One region of the Halomonas sp. A020 genome, then DNA from elsewhere that is predicted to be linked to it. Evidence: predicted binding sites of a transcription regulator. Region 1 holds the regulator's gene; each other region holds the start of a gene.
What was found. The regulator sigma-54, encoded in region 1, starts transcription at its own class of promoters, with help from an activator protein. The targets are predictions, from matches to a motif close to TGGCACNNNNNTTGCTNT.
Positions count from the first base shown of each region.

Region 1 (7,838 bases):
AAAACAGTGTTTTCGAAATAGTATCGAACATCATGATCCAACGCTACTCTCAACAGCAGCGACGCTAATAGTGAGCGCACCATCGTTCATGCAATGGAGCCCTCCATACCATCGACGACCTTGTCGTGATTTAGCTAAATAGCGCCGCAAGATGTTATTCTTACCAGCTACCCATTCACATCATGAAAACGAGACATGCCATGGGCCAGCCACTCTCTACACCCAGCCAACTGCGTGAAAGTGCGCTGCGCACGCTGCAAATCGAGCAAGCAGCCATCGGCGGCCTCCAAGCCAAGCTAGACGACCAATTCGACCATGCCTGCCAGCTCATTCTCGCCTGCCAAGGCCGCGTGGTAGTGACCGGCATGGGCAAGTCGGGTCATATTGCAGGCAAACTGGCTGCCACACTGGCAAGCACCGGCACGCCCGCCTTTTTCGTACACCCAGGTGAAGCCAGCCACGGCGATCTCGGTATGATCACCCGTACCGACGTGGTGTTGGCGCTCTCTAACTCCGGCGAAACAGCTGAAGTCACGGCGCTACTCCCTCTGCTTAAAAGGCTTGGCACCCCGCTGGTGAGCATGACTGGACGTCCAGGCTCTACCCTGGCACGCCACGCCGATGCCCATTTGGACAGCGGCGTCGAGCGCGAAGCCTGCCCGCTGGATCTTGCCCCGACAAGCTCGACCACCGCCGCGCTAGCACTGGGGGACGCCCTTGCCGTGGCCTTGCTTGAAGCACGTGGCTTTACAGCGGAAGATTTTGCGCTCTCTCATCCGGGCGGAAGCCTCGGCAAGCGGCTGCTGCTGCGAGTCCGCGATCTCATGCACGACGGCACGCGGCTGCCTCAGGTTGCATTGGGTAGCCCGCTACGCGATGCGCTTTTAGAGATCACACGCCAAGGGCTTGGGTTCACCTGCGTCATCGATAGCGAAGGCCGTTTGGCAGGTGTATATACCGACGGTGACCTGAGACGCACATTGGACCAATTTCATGACTTGCGCGATGTGCGAGTCGACGACGTCATGACGCGCCCAGGCAAACGCATCGGTCCTGACGTGCTAGCAGCCGAAGCGGTACGTATTATGGAAGATAGCCGGATAACCGCGCTGGCCGTCGTCGACGAGCAACAGCGTCCCATCGGCGCGCTACATATGCATGACTTACTGGCCAGCGGTGTGATTTAACTGCGTGATAACGCTTTTTGCCATGGATGTTAAGGAGGCTATATGGCCCTACCCGATGCACTACTCGACCGGCTCCGCCGCGTAAAACTACTTGCGCTAGACGTAGATGGCGTTTTGACGGACGGCCGACTCTACTTTCAAGCCGACGGCATCGAGATCAAAGCGTTTCACACTCAGGATGGGCATGGCTTGAAACTGCTCAAACGCGTTGGCATTCATGTGGCGCTCATCACCGGCCGCGATTCGCCGATGGTCAGCCAGCGCGCTGCGGCACTAGGTATCAGCCATGTGCATCAAGGCTGCGAAGACAAACTCACGACCCTGCGAGCCCTCTGCCAGCGGCTGGATATTACGCTCGAACAAGTCGCTTACTGCGGGGACGACCTGCCAGACTTGGCACCCATCAAGCGCGCAGGCGTTGGCATCACGGTCCCCAATGCACCCGATTATATGCATACCCACGCCGATTGGATCACCGAACGGCTGGGCGGGCACGGCGCGGTGCGTGAAATTTGCGATACGCTGCTCACCTCCCAAGGGCATTGGGATGCCGTACTCGACACCTATCTTCACAGGCACTCATGATGGGCGTAAAGCTCAGAAAACGAGTTTGGGTAACGGCACTGGTCGTCGTCCTGGGCATGCTTTTGGTTTGGCTCGACCCGCGCAGCGCCCAAGAGCGAGATATCGACGAGCAAGCGCGCGCTCAGGAGCCAGGTCATGTATTAGAGAATGCCGAAATCACCCTATTTGGGGAATCGGGGACGATTCAGCAGTCGCTGGTCACTCCCCGGCTAGTGCATACACCTCAAACGGCCATGACAGATGTCGTGTCGCCACGTGCTACGCTGTTCGATAGCGAACAGCGGGAGTGGTTGGCGACCGCGGATACCGGCACCCTGAATACCGATACTCAGGCCTTGACGCTGCGCGGGTCTGCCCGGCTGCTCGCGCCTGAAGAGGGTTGGCAGCTCGATACACAGCAACTCAACTACGATGGCGTGACCCGCCACGCCTGGAGCACTACGCCCGTGCTGTTGCAGCAGCCCCCTCAGCGTATGGAAGCTTCCCGCATGGACGTTTGGCTGGATGACAGCCAGGTCCGCCTGACCAACAACGTGCGCGGCGTGCATCCGCCGGCCACTCGTACCCCCTAGGAGTCGCGATGAATGCCTCTCTCCGCAGCACCCTCTTTGCTTTAACGCTACCGCTGGCGACGGCTGCCATGGCGCAAAGCCAAGCACCCATCGAAGTAGAAGCCGACCGCCTGGACCTCGACCAGCGCGCGGGCACCGCAGTTTACTCAGGTAACGTGGATATTCGTCAAGGCGAAATGCAATTGCGCGGCGAACGCGTCGAGATTCAGCGCAATGATGCAGGGGAACTTTCTCAAGCCATTGCCACGGGTGAGCGTGCCTACTTGCGCAATCGTCTCGACGACCAGGAGACCCCCATGGAAGGTTGGGCACGGCGCATCATCTATCATGTCGCCGAACGCCGCGTGGAGCTGATCGACCAAGCCGAACTGACCCAGCAAGGCGACCGCTTTCAAGGGGGCCGCCTGGAGTACTTCATCGACCAGGAAGTGGTGCAAGCTCGCTCCGACGTGAACGGTAGCGACAACCAGCGCATTCGCATGACCCTTCAGCCGGAACAATAGGGAGCGCCCACACGTGGCAGCATCAACGTCTGCAGATTCCGCACCTGTCAAAACGCTCTACGCCCACCACCTAGCGAAGAGCTACAAACGCCGCCGTGTCGTCAAGGACATCAACCTGGAAATCGCCCAGGGCAGTGTCGTTGGACTGTTGGGCCCCAATGGAGCCGGTAAAACCACCTCGTTTTACATGATCGTCGGACTGGTCAAATCCGATGCGGGCAATGTGGGTATCGACGATCTGGATTTGACCCACGCGCCCATGCACGAACGCGCCATGGCAGGCATTGGGTATCTTCCCCAAGAGGCCTCCATTTTTCGCAAGCTCTCGGTAGCCGATAACATCATGGCCATCCTCGAGACGCGCAAAACGCTCGATCGCAGTGCCAGAGAAGCTCGCCTGGAGTCACTGCTCGAAGATTTTCATATCACCCATATTCGTGACAACCTAGGCATGAGCCTCTCAGGAGGCGAGCGCCGTCGAGTAGAGATCGCGCGGTCGCTGGCCACCGAGCCCGCGTTCATTCTACTCGACGAACCCTTTGCAGGGGTCGACCCTATTTCGGTCGGCGAAATCAAAACCATTATCCGCGCACTCAAAAAACGCCACATCGGCGTCTTGATCACCGACCACAACGTGCGTGAAACCCTGGATATTTGCGATATCGCCTACATCGTTGGCGATGGCCACATCATCGCCAGTGGAAACGCCCAGGAGATTCTCAATAACCAAAAGGTCCGCGACGTCTATCTGGGCGCTGATTTCCGGCTCTAAACCGAGGCCTGACCAAACTTTTCTTTTAGTGGCATGCTTATTGCACTTGCACCTAGCCATAACTCGCTCTAGGGTGGAGCTTTCTGATTAACGAGTGGTTCTCAGATGGTCATGAAAGCTTCTCTCCAATTGCGTATCGGCACACAGCTGACCATGACACCCCAGCTGCAACAGGCCATTGCCCTGCTGCAGCTCTCTACGCTGGACCTCCGTCAAGAAATTCAGCAAGCACTTGACGCCAACCCTATGCTCGAGCAAGAGGACGAGTTTGGGGAACAGGCAGTCAGCGAGCCGCAAGAGGCCGAGTGGTCTGACAGCATTCCCAACGAACTCTCCGTCGACAGCGACTGGTCGGACACCTACCAAGACATGGGCAGTCTGAGCGGTGGTAGCGAAGGACCCGACTTCGAGCGCCAAGCCGCTGGCCAAAGCCTGCATGGCCATTTGCTGTGGCAACTGGCCATGACCGATGTCAGCTCACGGGAATATGCAATTGCGGAGAGCCTGATCGATGCGCTGGACGCCAATGGTTATCTTACCCAGCCGCTCAACGACATTCGTGAAGGGCTCAAAGCACAAGGTCATGACGGCTTGAGCCAACGGGAAGTGGAAAATACCCTACTGCGCTTGCAGCAGTTCGAGCCGACCGGCGTGTTCGCTCGCGACCTGCGCGAATGTCTGATGCTTCAACTTGCTGCGTTGCCGGAAGACACCCCGCTATTGATGCCAGCCAAACGGCTGGTACGACAGTTTTTGGAGGCGCTAGGCAAAGACGATATGCGCCTCCTCAAGCGCCGTTTGAGCCTGGACGATGAACAGCTGGATGACGTCATTCGATTAATTCGCAGCCTCGATCCCCGACCCGGCAGCGCCTACGGCGTGACCGACGATAGCTACATCACTCCCGATCTGGTCGTGCGCCATGACAACGAAGGCTGGCATTTAGAGCTCAACCCGGACGCTCTTCCACGGCTACGCATCCAACCCGACTACGCCAGCTTGATCAAACGCGCCGACAAGAGCCAGGACAACCAGTTCTTGAAAGAGCACCTTCAAGAAGCGCGCTGGCTGATCAAAAGCCTCTCTAGCCGCAATGACACCTTGCTGCGCGTGGGGCGTGAAATCATCGCTCGCCAAATTGGCTTTCTAGAGCACGGCGAAGAGGCCATGAAGCCACTGATCTTGGCCGACATCGCCGAAGCCGTAGAGATGCATGAGTCGACCATCTCACGCGTGACGACACAGAAGTTCATTCATACACCGCGTGGCGTGTTCGAGTTGAAATACTTTTTCTCCAGTCAAGTCAGTGGCCAAGACGGCGGCGACAGCCACTCGAGCACGGCCATTCGCGCACGTATCAAAAAGCTCATTCAAGAGGAGCCCTCAGGCAAACCGCTCTCCGATAGTCGCTTGGTGACGCTTCTCGAAGAGGGCGGAATAAGCGTGGCACGACGTACCGTCGCGAAATATCGCGAGTCGATGGGCATTCCCTCTTCGAGCGAGCGCCGCCGTTTACGCTAGTTAAACGCTTGGTCGTGACAAACTCACCGCAAGGGCTTTGCAATAGCGTAAAAAGGGTTACAATCGAAGTACAGCCCGATGGATAAGGAGCACGTCAATGCAAGTAAACATCACTGGTCATCACGTTGAACTGACTGACGCCTTGCGTGACTACGTTAACGAAAAGCTGGAACGCGTCGAACGACACTACGACAATATCACCACGGTACAAGTGACCTTATCTGTCGAAAAGGAGCGCCAGCAGGCAACGTGCACGCTACATGCCGCCGGTGCTGACCTTCATGCCGAGGCACTCGATAACGATATGTATGCTGCCATCGATGCCCTTGCGGACAAAATCGATCGTCAACTCGTCAAACACAAGGAAAAAGCACAAGCTCGCGCTCAAGGCGCAGGCGTGCGTTAACTCAATGACGTTGGAAACCATTCTCCCCCCGGAGCGCGTGCTTTATGACGTACCCGGGGGCAGCAAAAAGCGGGTGCTGGAGTTTTTCAGCACCTTCATCGCCCAAAACACGCCCAGCCTTGACAGCCAAGAAGTGTTCAGTCGTTTGATTGGGCGCGAGCGTCTTGGCAGCACGGGGATTGGCAACGGTGTTGCCATTCCCCACGCAAGAAGCCCACACTGCAGTGCCCCCATTGCTGGCTTTTTGAAACTGGCGGAACCCGTCGATTTCGATGCCATCGATGGGGACCCGGTCGATCTCGTGTTCGTTTTGCTGGTGCCTGAAGAAGCCGATGACACGCACCTTGCTTTGCTCGGACAAGTCGCGACGATCATGAACGACGCCGATACTCGCCAACAGCTGCGCAAAGCAGGCAGCCAAAAAGAACTGTTGACGCTGATAACGGCCAAGATACGCGAACAAGCTGCGTAACAGATCTACTCCTTCAATTTGTCTTTACTTCTTACGCTCAAACGCCAAGAGAGACGCTATGCAACTGGTGATCATTAGCGGCCGTTCAGGTTCCGGTAAGTCTATCGCCTTACAAGCGCTGGAAGATCTTGGCTATTACGCGATCGATAACTTGCCTGCCATGCTGTTGGGCTCGCTTATCGACGAGTTGCGCGCCCAGGGTGAGCGCACCCGGATTGCCGTCAGTATCGACGCACGCAACTTACCTACTGCGCTGGAGCGTCTGCCAGCGCTACTTGAAGAATTGCGCCACCGGGAAATTCGTTTTCAGGTGATCTACCTGACAACCGATGCGCGTATTTTGCTGGAGCGTTACTCGGCCACCCGCCGTCGTCATCCCCTCACCCGTGATAGCGACATGACGCTGGAAGAAGCGATCAACAAAGAAGAAGAGACGCTGAATGACATTCGCGACCTCGCCGATTTATTGATCGATACGTCTCGACTCTCCGTACACGATCTGCGACGCCGCATTACCGACCAAGTAGCTCATCAGCGCCAGCATCAACTGACGCTCACCTTCGAGTCCTTTGGCTACAAACGCGGCGTTCCGCTGGATGCCGACCTCGTGTTCGACGTACGCTGCTTGCCCAATCCTTATTGGGACCCTACTCTGCGCCAATATACCGGTCGCGACGCCAACATCATCGACTTCTTGAGCGGCTACCCCGTGGTAGAGGCCATGGCAAGCGATATTGAAACGTGGCTGGAGAAGTGGCTACCGGCTTATCAAAATAGCCATCGCAGCTATATGACCGTGGCCATTGGCTGCACGGGCGGCCAACACCGGTCCGTTTATATGATCGAGCAGCTTGCACAGCGGCTCGTCAAACAAACAGGGGAAGTGCAGTTGAGGCATCGCGAGCTAGGGCTGCAGTACACGCTCAGCGAAACGCCGACAACCCAACATACGGCGGCGACGCCCAGTACTCCCTGAGCCCTCCCTAAAACTCCACTCGGCAAAAAGGAACCAGAGTGCCCGAAAGAACGTTGACCCTTACCAATCAGCGCGGCCTTCACGCCCGCGCAGCCACCAAACTGGTTCAGTGTGGCCAGCAGTTCTCTGCCCAGATTCATGTGTACAAGAAGCAGCAAAAAGCGGATGCTGCCAATATCATGTCACTGCTCATGCTCGCCGCGCCCTGCGGTACCGAGCTCACCGTCATTGCAGAAGGGGAAGACGCCGAACGAGCGCTCGATGCTATCGAGGCGCTATTCGACGCTCGGTTTGAAGAAGATCAGTAATCGATGCAGCGTGAACGCTTAGCTGCCCGCCACGGTCATCGCATCCACCAGCCAGCTCCCCGTGTGAATGCTGCCCCGTGTATCCGTGTCATCCCCTACGCCACTCAGCCCGGCAAACATCTTGTTCAGGTTACTGGCGATCGTGAACTCCTCGATTGGGTACTGAACTTCACCGTTTTCAATCCAAAAGCCTGCCGCTCCCCGCGAGTAATCACCGGTCACACCGTTCACCCCCTGCCCCATGAGTTCGGTGACCCAAATACCTTGCCCCATCTGACTCAACAGCTCGGCTCGTGGCGTTAACGGAGCCAGCAGGCGTAAATTGCGCGCGCCACCTGCATTTCCAGTCGAGTGCATACCTAAACGCCGTGCGCTATAAGCAGAAAGCATGTAGCTGGCAACCTGCCCCCGATCGATGAATCGATTATTACGGGTTTGCACGCCCTCGGCATCGAACGGCGAGCTCGCCGTCGCCCCCACTTCCATGGGTCGCTCTTCCAAGCCAAACCAATCGGGAAAAAGCGGCGTTCCCAGAC
Region 1 is NZ_AP022850.1:3,630,082-3,637,919, forward strand. Features, by position in the region: gene FRH_RS17115 (KpsF/GutQ family sugar-phosphate isomerase) at 201-1,187, shown strand; gene FRH_RS17120 (HAD hydrolase family protein) at 1,230-1,772, shown strand; gene lptC (LPS export ABC transporter periplasmic protein LptC) at 1,772-2,344, shown strand; gene lptA (lipopolysaccharide transport periplasmic protein LptA) at 2,353-2,847, shown strand; gene lptB (LPS export ABC transporter ATP-binding protein) at 2,861-3,619, shown strand; gene FRH_RS17140 (RNA polymerase factor sigma-54) at 3,725-5,140, shown strand; gene raiA (ribosome-associated translation inhibitor RaiA) at 5,238-5,546, shown strand; gene ptsN (PTS IIA-like nitrogen regulatory protein PtsN) at 5,551-6,018, shown strand; gene rapZ (RNase adapter RapZ) at 6,077-6,994, shown strand; gene FRH_RS17160 (HPr family phosphocarrier protein) at 7,033-7,302, shown strand; gene pmbA (metalloprotease PmbA) at 7,321-7,838, opposite strand, start outside.

Region 2 (7,838 bases), 1.1 Mb from region 1:
GCGGTGCCGTTGGGGATCTTGGTGAAGTCATCTTTACCAGCGGCCTTCTGCTCTTCGCAGAAACAGCAGTGGTCGGTGGCGGTGGTTTGCAGGTTGCCAGATTGCAGGCCGTGCCAGAGCGCTTCTTGGTGGCCCTTGGGCCGGAATGGCGGGCTCATCACATGGGCGGCGGCAGTGGCCCAGTCCGGGTGCTGGTAAACGCTGTCATCGATCACCAGATGGCCCGCCAGGCACTCGCCAAACACCGGGTGGCCCTGCTGGCGGGCGTAGGCGATTTCATCCACCGCGTCTTTGGTGGAGACATGCACCAGGTAGACCGGTGCGCCCAGGGTGGAGGCAATACGAATGGCACGGCTGGCGGCTTCGCCTTCCACCTGCGGTGGGCGAGAAAGCGGGTGGGCTTCCGGGCCGGTGATGCCTTGGGCCAGCAGTTTCTGCTGCATGTGGTAGACCAGCTCGCCGTTTTCAGCATGTACGGTGGGCACCGCTCCCAGCTCCAGGCAGCGGGAAAAGCTCTCCACCAGAATGTCATCGGTGGCCATGATCGCGCCCTTGTAGGCCATGAAGTGCTTGAAGCTGTTGACCCCGTGCTCGCGTACCAGGGTGCCCATCTCCTCTTTGACGCTCTCATCCCACCAGGTGATCGCCACGTGAAAGGCGAAGTCAGTGGCGGCTTTCTCCGCCCAGCCCTGCCAGGTTTCGAAGGCTTCCAGCAGCGACTGGCCGGGGCTGGGAATCACGAAGTCGATGATCGTGGTGGTGCCGCCCGCCATGGCGGCGGCGGTGCCGGTGTAGAAGTCTTCGCTGGCCACCGCGCCCATGAAGGGCATCTGCATGTGGGTATGGGGGTCGATGCCGCCCGGCATCACCAATTGGTGGCTGGCATCGACGATCTCGCAGCCTTCCGGCACCTCCAGGTCGGTGCCAACGGCGTGGATTTTGCCGTCGACACACAGCACATCGGCGCGGTAAGTGTCAGCGTGGGTGACCACCGTGCCGCCCTTGATCAATAAGCTCATGGTTCGCTCCTGTCGTTGTGTTTAGCCAGCAGAATCATTCACCGTCGGTGAGGCGGGTGTAGGTCTCGGGGCGGCGGTCGCGGAAGAACTGCCAGTTGTTGCGCACCTCGCGCACCATATCCAGGTCGATCTCATGCACCAGCAGCTCGTCTTCTGTGGCGCTGGCCTGGGCCTCGATCTTGCCGCGTGGGTTGACGATGTAGCTGGAGCCGTAGAAGTCGCCGATATTCCAGGGCGCCTCGGTGCCAACCCGGTTGATGGCGGCGATGAAGCAGCCGTTGGCGGCGGCGGAGGCGGGTTGCTCCAGCTCCCATAGGTATTGGGAAAGACCGGCCACCGTGGCAGAAGGGTTGAAAATCACTTCGGCGCCGTTGAGCGCCAGTGCCCGCCAGCCTTCCGGGAAGTGGCGGTCGTAGCAGATGTACACGCCGATCTTGCCGTAGGCAGTATCGAAAACCGGCCAGTTGGATTGCCCCGGCTTGAAGAAAAACTTCTCCCAAAAGCCAGCCACCTGGGGAATGTGTGTCTTGTGGTATTTGCCCAGGTAGCTACCGTCAGCGTCGAATACCGCCGCCGTGTTGTAGTAAACGCCGGTCTCGGTCTCTTCATAGATAGGGACGATGATTACCATGCGGTGCTCGGCCGCGAGCTTCTGCATCATCTGGCAGGTGGGGCCTTCCGGAACCCGCTCGGCGGCGGCGTACCACTTGCTGTCCTGGCTGGGGCAAAAATAGGGCTGATTGAACACTTCCTGGAAGCACAGCACCTGCACGCCTTGCTCGGCGGCTTGCTGAATCATGGGCAGGTGCGCTTCGTTCATCGCGTCACGAATGGCGCCGGGTTCTTGATCAGTGCTGGTATTCAGGGCCATCTGAATCAGGCCAATCTTCATTTTCTGCATGGACTACCCCTCTTTTGTCATAACGCGCCGACCATCCGAATGGATGGGAGGTCAGCTATGGGTGGCTTTTCTGCCGGTATCGATGAGTGGCGGAAAAGATCGCTAGGCGTGTCATGACATCGACTCATGGTCGACACTTATAATTGTTAGCAAAGCTGTCATGATAGACAGTTTTTTGAACATAGCGCTGATTGAAGACGTTTTGCAAGAAGTTTTTATAAAAAGCCTGGTTGTCTTTCAAGTGACTGTTTTTTCTGTTTTTTAAATTTTAAGTTGGCCGTTTTTATCAATTTGGTGAGATGCTGCACTATTATGGCGTTTCTTTTTTATGATTTTAAATCAATAGTTTGTGTTTTGTTTTTTTATTTTCATATTGATTCTTTGCATTCTTATGGTGCGTTTTATGAATATGTCGCTACCCTGTTTAGTAAGTTTTAATACCCGTTGCTATAACAACAATGATGTAGAGAGTTTCTTTTTTATATATGTCTTTTTAGTCAGCTTTGTGTTCAATGAGTTAGCGGTGAGTGTGTGGTTTTGGGCACGCTTATTGCTGGGTAACCTGTTGAACTTTTGAAGATAAAAAAAGCAATGGCGAGGCTAAGGAGACAACGATGACGGCAGCGAAATCTCGAATGATCGATCAGCAGGGGTTGGTCGAACTGGCAGTGGAAGACGATGTACGTGAAAGCGCCCGCTTCAACGAGGATATTGCGCCCACCGAAGCAAAAGAGCGTACCTGGAGCAAATGGAACATTGCGGCGCTGTGGGTCGGTATGTCGATCTGCGTACCCACCTACACTCTGGGCGGCGTGCTCACGGCCTACTTTGGGCTGAGCGTTGGCGAGGCGCTGTTGGCCATTCTGCTGGCCAACGTGATCGTGCTGATTCCGCTGACGCTGAACGCTTTTCCCGGCACCAAATTCGGCATTCCCTTTCCGGTGGTGCTGCGCTCTTCGTTTGGTATCCTGGGCTCCAACGTGCCCTGCCTGGTGAGGGCGCTGGTGGGCTGCGGCTGGTTTGGCATTCAAACCATGTTTGGCGGGCTGGCCATTCACCTGCTGCTGTCGGCGCTGTTTCCCGCCTGGGCGGCGCTGGGAGGTGTCGGCGAGGTGATTGGCTTCTTCGTGTTTGGCGCCATGAACCTGTACGTGGTGATTCGCGGGGCCGAGTCGATCAAGTGGCTGGAAACCCTGGCAGCGCCGCTGCTGCTGGCCGTAGGGATCGGGTTGATGATGTGGGCGTGGCCGCACATGTCGATGACCGAGCTGCTGGCCCAGCCGCCGTCGCGCCCGGAAGGGGCTTCGGTGTATGGTTACTTCTTTGCTGGCCTGACGGCCATGGTGGGCTTCTGGGCAACGCTGTCACTGAACATTCCTGATTTCAGTCGCTTCGCCAAGAGCCAGAAGGACCAGATCGTCGGGCAGATCCTGGGCTTGCCGTTGACCATGTTCTTCTTTGCTGCCCTTGGTGTGGTGCTTACCGCAGCGTCTGAGTCGCTGGTAGGACAGACCATTGCTGATCCAGTCAATTTGATTGGGATGATTGACAGTCCTGCTTGGGTGGTGCTGGCGATGGTATTGATCATTATCGCGACACTCTCCACGAATACTGCCGCTAACATTGTTTCCCCTACCAATGATTTCCAAAATATTGCGCCTAAATTTATCAATCAAACGCGAGGAGTGCTGCTGACAGGGGCTGTAGGGGTGTTGCTGATGGGTTACGACCTGCTGCAAAAGGCGGGGGTGGTGAGCCAGGGCGTTTCTCTGGAGCAGATGTACTCCAACTGGCTGCTGGGCTACTCCAGCCTGTTAGGGCCCATCGCTGGCATCATGGCGGTGGATTACTTCCTGATTAAAAAGCAGCGTTTGGATGTGCCGAGCCTGTATATGGACCACCATGCTTATCCCGCCGTCAATATCGCCGGTTTTATCGCCTTTGGTGTTCCGGTGGCGTTAACGCTGCTCTCGCTGCTGACCGGTACCATGAACTGGTTCTATGACTACGGCTGGTTTACGGGCTCCGCGCTGGGGGCAGTCGTCTATTACCTCGCCAGCCAAGCACTGGCAAAGTCGCCTCAGGTGGGGCCTGTACCTCTCGCGGCGAGTGAGGTCGTAAAATAAGTCGTTATCCGGTTTGATGACTGAACCACGCTATGACGCCCGGCACTTTGCCGGGCGTTATGCTTTATGATTCGCGTTGTTCGACAAACCCCAAAAACGCATCGACCACACGGTTGGGTCGTCGGTCGTGGCGCGTGACCAGCACGAAGGGAATGCGATAGTGCCGAGTGGTCGGATGCAGGGCGCGCATTTTGCCTGTGGCGACCCACTGTGCGGCGACATGCTCGGGTAGAAAGCCGATGAATCGGCCGGTGAGGATCAGGAACGCCGCGCCCTCCCGGTCGGAAGCGGAGGCTTGTAGGTTGAGCGCTTCGTGGGCCTGACGTGCCATGTCGGGAAGCGGATAGCGGGGTCGAATGGCCGGGTATCGAGCGAGCTGGGCGGCGCTCTCGGCGTCGTCGGGTACGCTGAACAGCGGGTGGCCAGCGGAGCAGTATAGGTAAGAGGGCTCGTCGTAGAGCAAGCGTGTTTCCAGGCTGGTGGGCAGGTTCACGGCGGGCACGACGCCCACGTGTAGATGGCCGTCCATCACGCCGCGAATCACCGCATCTGAGGGCTCCATATGAATGTGTACCGTGACCTCATGGTGGGGGGCGGTCAGTGCGGCTAGCGCATGGGTGACATTCATGGCGGGGAGGGTGACGAGATTGTCGGTAATGCCGATGTTCAGCTCGCCTTTGATGGTATGGTGTAGCGCATTCACATCGCTTTTGAACGTTTCCAGCGCCGTAAGCAGTGTGAGTCCCGCCTGGTAAATCTCCTTACCCTCTTCTGTCAGGCTAAAGCCTCCACGCCCCCGTTGACATAGCGAAAAGCCCAGCCTGCTTTCAAGGTCGCTCATGTGCTGACTAATCGCCGAGCGGCTAATGCCCAGCGTGGTCTCGGCTGCAGTGAAGCCTCCGCACTCCACCACCGTTTTAAAAATACGCACTAGACGTATGTCGTAGTCGCTCATTTGGCCTAGCGATGCCATAACTGCCTCTTCTTGATAAAAAGGGCGCTTATTGAAGAATTAAGCTGGCTAAAAACTGATATACATCAAAAAAACAACGCGCCACTATGGGGTGATGTCATCTTGGCCTGGCGTTGGTGTATCTTCCACTGTTCTTTTTTACACTGTATCAGGTGCGCCTGCGGGATACCTGAATAAGGTCGATGTGCCATGTTTCCTTCTCGCAGTGATGCAACGAGCCGCGATGTGCCCGTATTGCCACGTTATCGACGTTTGCAGCGACGCGCGATCGGCTTTTTCTTTTTGGCGCTGTGTGTGGTGGTGTCGCTGTTTGGTTGGCTATTGACTGGCCAGTACCAGCAGGAGATTCGTGCGGCAGAAGCCCGGGCCTCTGCCCGCTCTAACGTCATGACCGAGTGGGCGAAAGGCGTCTTTGGGCAGAGCGGGCAAGCACTTTTCACCTTGGCTCAGCACGTTGAGACCCGCGGGTTCGATAGCGTTGACGGTATGGCTGACATACAGGGGGCCGTAGAAGCCTTGACCCGGTATATGCCGCTGATCAATGAGATCGGTATTCTCAACGACCAAGGACGCGTATGGATCAGTAGTCGTGATAATCGCCATGCGGGCATCGATATTAGTCACACTGATTTTTTTCGCTCATTTCAGCAAGGGGGCCAGCGCGAGCTCGTGACGCCGCTTTACTGGTCGGACGAGGATCGTCAGTTTTATCTCTATCACGCTCGGCGAATCAGCGGCGAAAACGATCGTTTCGATGGCGTCGTGGTCGCGCGTTTGGTGCCCCAAACCCTGATGGACGCTCTTCAACAAATGCGCGTTTATGATGGCGAAAGCATGAGCTTGGTCGACGGTAGCTTGAAGCTCATCGCTCGTCATCCCGTGCCTGATCCACCTGCCTTGGTGGGCATGCAGATCGACGATCCGGCGACACGGCAGTGGCTGACCACCCAGCAAGCCTCTCAAACGTTTACGGCTCGCTCGCCGCTGGACGGGCGCGAGCGCCTGTTCCATATGCAGCGTGTCGGCAATTACCCCGTACTGGTAGTGGTCGGGGTCGATGTGCAGCGCCAGCTTGCCGGTTGGCGTCAACGCGGCCTGGTTCTCACGCTGGCAATGGGAGGGATGTTGCTACTGGGGGCCTGGGGCGTGCGGCACTATTTGAATCGACTGTCGCTCTCGTATCGGCTGCAATCCCGGGAGGCGCGCTTGGACGCGCTGATCAACTCGTTGCAAGATTTGATTTTCGTCTTCGATGGTCAAGGGCGGTTTCGCTTCGTTCACGCCATCGAGAAGGACAAACTTCTGCTGGAAAGCCAGCAAGCGCTAGGGCGACATTATGATGAAGTACTGCCTGCCACGCTGGCCAAGACCTTTGATAAGGTGTTCCACCAAGTCCAGCGCTCCGGACAGGTGGCGACGTTCGAATATCCGTTACTGCTTGGCCAGCAGCAGCGTCACTTTCACGCCACGGTGAGCCCGTTGGCCAGTCACACTCATCACATCGAAGGAGTTTTATCCGTGACCCGCGATATTACCGACGCGAAACAAGCAGAAGTCGAGCTGAAAATCGCGGCTGCGGCTTTTCAGGCGCACTTGGGCATCATGGTGGCGGACGCGCGGGGTAACATTTTAAAGGTCAACGATACCTTCAAACGCATTACTGGCTACAGCGATGAAGAAGTGGTGGGCAAGAACCCGCGCATGTTCAGCTCGGGCCACCATAACGCGGCGTTTTATCGTCGTTTGTGGCGCAGCGTCATGGCCACGGGGAGTTGGGAAGGAGAAATTTGGAATCAGCGCAAAAACGGTGAGCTGTTCCCCGAGTGGCTGACCATTAGTGCGGTATACGACGCGGCGGGCGAGCTGACTCACTACGTCGCCACCATGAGCGATATCAGTGAGCGCAAAGCTGCCGAGCAGGAGATTCACCAGTTGGCGTTTTACGATCCGCTCACCGGATTCGCCAACCGGCGTCTCTTCATGGACCGTGTCGGCACGGCGCTGAAGGAGCTAAACCGCCATCAGCGCTGTGGCGCGCTCTTGCTGATCGACATCGATAACTTCAACCATGTGAACGACACCTTGGGGCATCACGCGGGGGACCAACTGTTGCAGTGCGTGGCCCGCCGATTCGGTCAAATGCTGCGTGACACCGACACGCTCGCTCGGCTGGGCAGTGACGAATTTGCCGTGTTGATCGAAGGCGTGGATGGTAGCCCACGCCAAACGCACGCGTTAGTCGAGCACATCGCCAAAAAACTGTTAGCGGCGCTGGACGAGCCCGTCCCAATTGGTGAAGAGAGTGCCGTGGTGAGTGCCAGCGTGGGCATTACCATCGTGTCGGATAGTCAGCGGAGCGCCGACGACTATCTACAGCAGGTAGATATGGCGCTCTCTCAAGCCAAGACGGGCGGGCGACAATCGCTGCGTTTCTTCGATCCCTCCATGCAGGCCGCGCTGCTGGCCAAAGTGAAGCTTGAGGCGGAACTGCGCCAGGCATTGGAGAATCAGCAATGGCGACTTCACTATCAGCCTCAGGTGGATCGCCACGGTATGCTCACCGGGGTGGAAGCGCTGCTGCGTTGGCAGCACCCCGAGCGTGGCATGGTCTCTCCGGGGGAGTTTATTCCACTACTGGAGAGCACCGGGCTGATCAACGACGTGGGCGAATGGGTATTGGAGGAGTCCTGCCAGCAGCTTGCTCGCTGGGCGCCTTCACCGCTGCTCAGCCACCTGACGATCTCGGTCAACATCAGTCCGCTGCAGTTTCGCGAGGCGGACTTTTTGTCCCGCGTGGAGCACGTATTTCAGCGCACCCA
Region 2 is NZ_AP022850.1:801,179-809,016, reverse strand. Features, by position in the region: gene hydA (dihydropyrimidinase) at 1-1,019, opposite strand, end outside; gene FRH_RS03695 (nitrilase-related carbon-nitrogen hydrolase) at 1,054-1,920, opposite strand; gene FRH_RS03690 (NCS1 family nucleobase:cation symporter-1) at 2,535-4,046, shown strand; gene FRH_RS03685 (LysR family transcriptional regulator) at 4,111-5,019, opposite strand; gene FRH_RS03680 (EAL domain-containing protein) at 5,209-7,838, shown strand, end outside.
Region 2: the regulator sigma-54 is predicted to act here: its motif matches at 2,460-2,477, upstream of FRH_RS03690 (NCS1 family nucleobase:cation symporter-1).

Region 3 (7,838 bases), 330 kb from region 1:
TCATTTTCGCAGGCGTCAGTGAGTCAGCCGAAAACTTGGCCTATTGTCTGGGCGTGACGTTGCCAGAGCAGCCCTACACCCACGCCACTAGCACGTCTGGCACGGTGCTACGCCTCCCAGGGTCTCCTCGTTGGCTATTCATGTTCGAAGAAGAGCCTCAAAATCTCTTGACAGACAGCGAGGCATTGCTCAACGCCTGGAAGCTGTCAGATATCCGTAGCGGACTGGCGTGGCTCACAGCCGCTCAGCAGGACCAGTTCCTACCACAAATGCTGAATTGGGAAGCGTTGGGCGGGATTAGTTTCAAGAAAGGGTGCTATACCGGCCAGGAGGTCGTTGCCCGCGCCCATTTCCGCGGCCAAGTCAAGAAGCGCCTCGTGCACGCCCGCGCACACACTGCCTCGCTGCCCGAGCTGGGTGCCACCCTAATGGATGAGAGCGGTAAATCGTTAGGCGAAGTCGTCAGCAGTGCAACCAGCGATGATCAGCACATCGAGCTTCTGGCCGTAATGAATACCAAGGTGATGGAAGACGGCGTGACCGTCTATTGGCAGACAACACCTCTTACCTTGCAGGCGCTTCCCTATCCGATTGAGCGCTTGGACCCTGAGCAGATAGCCGCTCAGCTTGCTCAGAACTGATCGTCTAATGCAAACAGCCGGGCGGCGTTGGCACTGCTCAATGCCGCCACGGTTGCGAAGCGCTGTTTTCTCAACTCTGCCACTACCTTCGCCACCTGCGCCACGTGCGAAGGTTCGTTGCGCTGGCCTTGGTAGCCACTTAACGGCATATCGGGGCTATCGGTTTCCAGCACGAACCCATCATCAGGCAATTTTGCCACTACGCGGCGTAACTTTTGAGCACGCTCATAGGTCACCGCCCCCCCCAATCCCAGCATGTAGCCCATATCCAAAAACTTGGCGGCCTGTTCGTAGGAGCCAGAAAAGGCATGAACGAGCCCTGCCCTTGGCAACGCTTGTTGGCGCAACCGCTGACTGACTTTGTCATTGGCCTTGACGCAGTGAACCACGACCGGTAGACGGCTTCGCTTGGCGATAGAAAGCTGGGCATCGAAGTAGTGCCACTGAGCGTCCAGACTATCGGTAAAACGACCATCGATACCGCACTCACCAATCGCCACCGGCCGGTCCTTAGGCGCCCCCTCGAGCTGCTGGGTGACCAGCGCCTCGAGAGCCGTCAAATCATCTGGGTGATGGTGCTCAATGAAGTAAGGATGAAGCCCGAGACAGATGCGGACATCGTCACGCTCGCCGAGCGCCAGCACATGCGGCCAACGCTGCCGCACCGTCGCAGGCACGATGAAGCGGCAGACGCCCACGGCCTTCGCAGCGGCGATGACGGCATCACGGTCCGTCTCGAACTCCGCAACGTCCAAATGACAGTGGGCGTCTATCAGCATCTATCCCCCTTGCGGATATTAATGCTCGCGGGTTGGCTGGAAACGAATGTCTGGCCAGCGCTCCTGGGTCATTTGCAGGTTGACCCGCGTCGGCGCGATGTAGGTTAGATAGCCACCACCGTCGATAGCCAAGTTGGCGCTTGCCTTACGCTTGAACTCTTCGAGCATTTTCGCGTCGTCACAATAGACCCAGCGTGCGGTTTGCACATTGACGCCCTCGTAAAGGCAGTCGACCTTGTACTCCTCTTTCAAACGGTGGGCGACCACATCGAACTGAAGCGTACCCACGGCCCCCAGAATCAGGTCGTTGTTGTCCATCGGCATGAATACCTGCGTAGCGCCCTCTTCAGAGAGCTGCTGCAGGCCTTTTTGCAGCGCTTTCATCTTGAGAGGATCCTTTAGGCGAACCCGCTTGAAAAGCTCAGGAGCGAAATGAGGGATCCCCGTAAAGCGCATATCTTCACCGACGGTGAACGTATCGCCAATCTGAATCGTGCCGTGGTTATGTAAGCCGATGATATCGCCAGGCCACGCCTCCTCTACTTGAGAGCGGTCCGAGGCCATGAACGTCAGGGCATCGGCGATCTTGACGTCTTTACCAATGCGCACATGGCGCATTTTCATGTTCTTTTCATACTTACCCGAACAGACGCGCAGAAACGCAATGCGGTCACGATGATTCGGATCCATATTGGCTTGAATTTTGAAGACGAAACCAGTGAATCGCTCGTCTTTCGCGGTCACTTCGCGGGTATCGGTCTCGCGAGGTTGTGGTGATGGCGCATGCTCAACGAAGCCATCCAACATTTCACGCACGCCAAAGTTACCCATGGCGGTACCAAAATAGACCGGCGTCAGTTCACCACGACGATAGGCTTCTAAGTCGAATTCGTGAGACGCGCCGCGCACCAAATCGACCTCCATGCGAAGCTCTTCGGCTTGCTCCTCGCCCAGGATCGCGTCTACCTCAGGGTTATCCAATCCCTCAATTCGCTTATCCTCAGGAATACGGTTGCCTTGCCCTTGCGTGTAAAGATGGATGACATCATTGTAGAGGTGATACACCCCTTTGAAATGGCGCCCCATCCCGATCGGCCACGTCATCGGCGCACACTGGATATTGAGGACCGTTTCGACCTCATCCATGACTTCGATGGGATCGCGTATATCGCGATCCATTTTATTGATGAACGTCAGAATGGGCGTCGTGCGCAAACGGCATACTTCCATCAACTTGATCGTGCGATCTTCGACGCCTTTCGCGCCGTCGATGACCATCAGCGCAGAATCCACCGCCGTCAGGGTACGATAGGTATCTTCGGAGAAATCCTCGTGACCCGGCGTATCCAGCAGATTGACGATACGGCCGCCGTAAGGAAACTGCATCACGGAGGTGGTGACCGAAATACCGCGCTCCTGCTCCATCTTCATCCAGTCGGACGTTGCGTGGCGATCATTACGTTTACTTTTCACCGACCCCGCCAGCTGAATGGCATTCCCGAACAGCAGCATCTTTTCTGTGATCGTGGTTTTACCGGCGTCAGGGTGCGAAATAATCGCAAAAGTACGGCGCAGCTCGGCTTCGCGCGCTATTTGGGCGTCAGACATGGAGTTCTCTAAGAAGGTGCAACGTGATGACTTAAAACTTGGCGCCAAATCCTCGACGCAATAAGCCTATGGTAACGCAAGTCGCCTGCAACGGCATACCACCACGTGAGTAACGTCCAGTGCACAAAAAAACGCCGACAGTGTCGGCGTTTGGGTCTATTGAGGCAAGCACTCAACAAGAGCAAGCGTTAGGCGTAGGTATTCACCTGGGTGCCCACGCTACCCTCTTGAGCAAGGTTCGGCTGAGCACCGGTGTCAGCAGATGCCAACACTTCAGTGATTTGCTCAGCTTGAACGTCCAGAGCCTCGCGGAACATTTGCATTTGCGCTTGCTCAGCGGTTTGCGCCTGATTCATGTACAGCGCGGTGCTGACGGCATTGCTTGCAGCTACATCCATACTACACCTCACTCCTATAGATGACATCCATAGCCTAGCAAACCCAAACCGACGGAGCCATGTTTCTCCCTCGTGATTATGTAAAGATGTGCGACAAGGCGTTTAAAAACGATCCGCACGGAAGGGACTCATATCGATGGCCGTTGGTTTATTTTCCATCATATCCGCTAGTAATTGGCCAGTCGCAGGTCCCAGAGTAAACCCTTGGTGGCCATGGCCAAACGCAAGCCAAAGGCCGGGATGGCGCGGTGCTGGGCCAATAACGGGTTTCATGTCCGGCAGGCATGGACGAGCCCCTTTCCATGCCGCACTGTCCTTGCGTTCCCCAAGTGGAAAGATCGAGCGCGCGACTTTCTCAGCAGCGCCCAATTGCTCTTCATCGGCTGGGGATTCAAGACGGTCCAGCTCCGCGCCAGTGGTCAAGCGCACTCCCGCATTCATAGGTGCCAGCAAATAACCAACTTCGGCATCCATCAACCAGTAATTCAGCTTCGCTTCTGGCTGAGTCGCATAGTGCATGTGATAGCCGCGCTTTACGAACGTTGGGAAATGGTAGCCCAGCGGCTTCATCCACTGGCCCGCCCACGGCCCCAAGGCCATGACGACTTGATCTACCTCTAACGACGCTGCGTTGGTCGTTACGGTCCAGCGCTCACCGTGCTGGGTGACGCCGGTAATATCGGCCTGTAACAACTCCCCACCCATGGCCTCGAATGACGTCGCATACGCCGCCACCAGGCCACCGGGGTCAGCAACGGTCCAGGGATCGAGCCAGTGAATGGCACCAATAATGTCATCACCAAGCTGCGGTTCTTTAACGCTTAACGCAGCGCGGTTGAGCACAGCAAATTCGACGCCATAGAGTTCGCGGGCCTCTTTAGCTTCTTGAATGCGTTTATCGAGCTTCGCTTGAGTGCGATATATCTCCAACCAGCCCTCCTTACGCACCAAATGATCGGCCTTTGCCGCTTCGATCATCGGGCCATGGGCGTCTAGGCAAAGCTGAATCAGTGAGGCGTACTCGGGCACGATTTTTTTATAAAGCCGAGATGAGGAGTGGTGCCAGTAGCTCAGCAGCGGTGAAGCGGCATTGACCATTCCGGCAGGCCGGTAACGGATATCGACACGACGATTAGGCAACACGCTAAGGATGGTCTTCATATCGCGAGGAAACGGATAGGGCCGAACCGCCTCTCGCTGAATGATGCCCGCGTTACCAAACGAGGTTTCTCGGCCAGGTTGGCGACGATCGACCAGCGTGACTTGATGGCCACGTTTCTGCAGCTGCCAAGCAATACTGACCCCTACCATGCCTGCCCCCAACACCACCGTTTGACGCGCCATTTTGATGCACTCCTTTCTATCTGGATATTGTTCAGACTCATACTGTGAGCAGCATGGTTAACATACTGAAAAATATCACCAATCAAACCGCATTTGCACAGTCATAAAAACTGTTTTATCTATCATTTTTAGTCATTTATCACGCTTAAAGCGCAATAAAGGATGACTTAACTATCCGCGGCACAACAATTGCTTCATTACCATTAACACTACCTGAGCCACTCCATCGTTATGGACACTTTTAGGCTGGACGCTGCGTCCATGAGAAGCAACTCGACATTCTTTGCACCCCCTTCATGTCTGCGATGCACCAAAACAGTACAAGGAAAACACCATGGCCGATAGCTTCGACTCCACCTTGATCGACACGCTTTGGGTGCTATGGGCGGCAGCGCTCGTCTTCGTCATGCAAGCAGGTTTTCTCTGTTTGGAAGCGGGCACTACGCGCACGAAAAACGCCATCAACGTAGCAATGAAGAACTTGGCGGATTTTGCTATTGCCGTTAGCGTTTTCTGGCTAGCCGGTTTCGGCATGATGTTTGGCGTTTCGCAAATGGGATGGCTAGGCAGCTCCCTGTTTGGCTGGCAATTGGAACCTACCAACGCATGGCTCATGACGGTCTTCATCTTTCAGGCCATGTTTTGCGCCACGGCCGCTACCATCGTTGCAGGCGCCGTTGCCGAGCGCATGCTTTTCCTTGGCTATTTATGGACCGCCTTTTGGATTGCCCTATTGATTTACCCGGTGTTCGGCCACTGGGCCTGGGGCGGCTTACTGGGAGGCATGCCTGGCTGGTTGGCCACACTTGGCTTCATCGACTTTGCCGGGGCGACCGTGGTGCACAGTGTTGGCGGCTGGGTAGCCCTCGCAGCCGTAATCGTCATTGGTCCGCGCCAAGGGCGCTTTCAGATCGATCATCCCCCCACCGCGTTTCCAGCGGGGAACTTGCCGCTGGCAATGCTGGGGGCGCTCTTCATGATACTGGGTTGGTTTGGATTTAACGGTGGTAGCACACTCGCGCTGAATAGCTCCGTGCCTGGGATTATCGCCAACACCATGCTGGGTGCCGTAGGCGGCATTTTATCGGCCCTGCTGGTGGGCTGGCGGGTGCGCCGCTACGCCGATGTCATGTATGCCATCAACGGGGCCATCGCTGGTCTGGTGGCCGTCACGGCAGGTGCTCATGCGCTGTCACTCCATGCCGCCTTTTTACTGGGTAGCGTAAGCGGCGTGCTGATGGTACTGGCCAGCGAATGGCTGCTGAAAAAGCGTATCGATGATGCAGTAGGCGCCATCCCAGCTCATTTGGTTAGCGGTGTGTGGGGCACCCTCGCCCTTCCTTGGTTCGCGGACATGAGCAGACTTGGCAACGATGTTAGCCGCATGGAGCAATTTGGGACTCAACTACTCGGCGTGTTGACCTGCGGCCTTTGGAGTTTTGGCATGGCCTGGATGCTGTTTCGCATCACACGTCGCTTTCTTCCTCTGCGGGTCTCTGAGGACGCGGAAAAAATGGGGCTCAACCTCGCCGAGCATGGCGCCAAGAACGAACTCCACCAACTCCTCGAGCATATGCGCCAACATGAAAGGCAGGGCGATATGCGCCAGCGGATCGAAGCGGACCCGTTCACCGAAGTAGGCGAAATCGCCGCTAGTTACAACCGTGTATCAGCGGCGCTGGAACGCGCAGTGGGACATACGCAGGTCATGCTGCGCAACCTGCGCGATGGTGTCATTACTTGGCAAGCCGATGGAACACTGACGGGACTGAATCCCGGCGCAGAAGCACTGTTCGACGTGGACGCCGAACAGCTGGTTGGTCGTCCGGTGACCACGCTGCTTCCCCATACCCCCCTCGCCCCTGGCGCTAAGCATGAAATCAAGCTTCGACTGGAGGACCAGCAAGTGCGTTACTTGGAACTCCAAATAAGTGAAGGTGCTATCGGCTCGGCTTCAGAGTGTTCTGGCATGGTGCGCGACATCACCGAGCGCAAGCAGCTTCAGGAGCAGTTGAATAGAGAGCGAGACTTGGCCCGTACCACGCTAGCGTCCATTGGCGACGGCGTGATCACCTGTGATGCCAGCGGTAACATTACCTTTATCAATGGTGAGGCCGAACGGCTAACAGGGTGGACGCTCGCCGAAGCGACGAACAAACCGATTCACACCGTTTATCAGCTTCGCGACGAGCTGAGCGACGAGCCCATCAGCAATCCCGCGCGACAGGTATTGACCCAACATCGTGCGGTGCATTTCAGCGAGCATTGCCAGCTACTGCACCATAGCGGCAAACGCGTGCCCATTCAGCACAGCGCTGCCCCGATTCGTTCGAGGGGCGGCCTGACTCTTGGTGCCGTGGTGGTGTTTCAAGACGTTAGTTTGACCCGACAGCTTTCGGAACAGCTCAGCTACCAGGCGACCCATGACAATCTGACAGGGCTCCTCAATCGGCGAGCCTTCGAGACGCTGATGACCAAACTGCTCACCCAGGAGGAGAAGCACCACCACGTGCTCTGCTATCTCGATCTGGATCAATTCAAGATCGTCAACGATACCTGCGGACACCTGGCGGGGGATGAGCTTTTGCGACAGATAGCGTTAAAACTGAAAGCACACGTTCGGGATAGCGATACGGTTGCTCGTCTAGGCGGGGACGAATTTGCGCTCGTCTTGACTCACTGCCCGATGAAGAAGGCCAATATCATCTGTGAAGCGATTCGTCGCGATATCGAACATTTTCGCTTTGCATGGCAAGGCCACACCTTTGGCATTGGCGTTAGCATCGGCTTGGTCGCGATGACGCCCGAGCACGCCATGCGTCTGTCGGACATACTCCACGCCGCCGATGCTGCGTGCTATACCGCCAAGGAAGCGGGTCGAAATCGTCTTCATTGCTACCAACCGGACGATCATCTGCTACTAGAGCGTCATGGAGAGTTGCAGTGGGTTCAGCGGCTGCAAAATGCCTTGGATAACGATACATTTCGCTTGTTCGCACAGCCTATTACCGCGGTTAACGGTCATCACTCAGGCTATCGAGAGATCTTGCTGCGCTTGGAGGAGAACG
Region 3 is NZ_AP022850.1:3,300,352-3,308,189, forward strand. Features, by position in the region: gene FRH_RS15545 (folate-binding protein) at 1-641, shown strand, start outside; gene FRH_RS15550 (TatD family hydrolase) at 632-1,420, opposite strand; gene FRH_RS15555 (peptide chain release factor 3) at 1,439-3,028, opposite strand; gene FRH_RS15560 (putative motility protein) at 3,217-3,426, opposite strand; gene FRH_RS15565 (FAD-dependent oxidoreductase) at 3,529-4,770, opposite strand; gene amt (ammonium transporter) at 5,105-7,838, shown strand, end outside.
Region 3: the regulator sigma-54 is predicted to act here: its motif matches at 4,949-4,966, upstream of amt (ammonium transporter).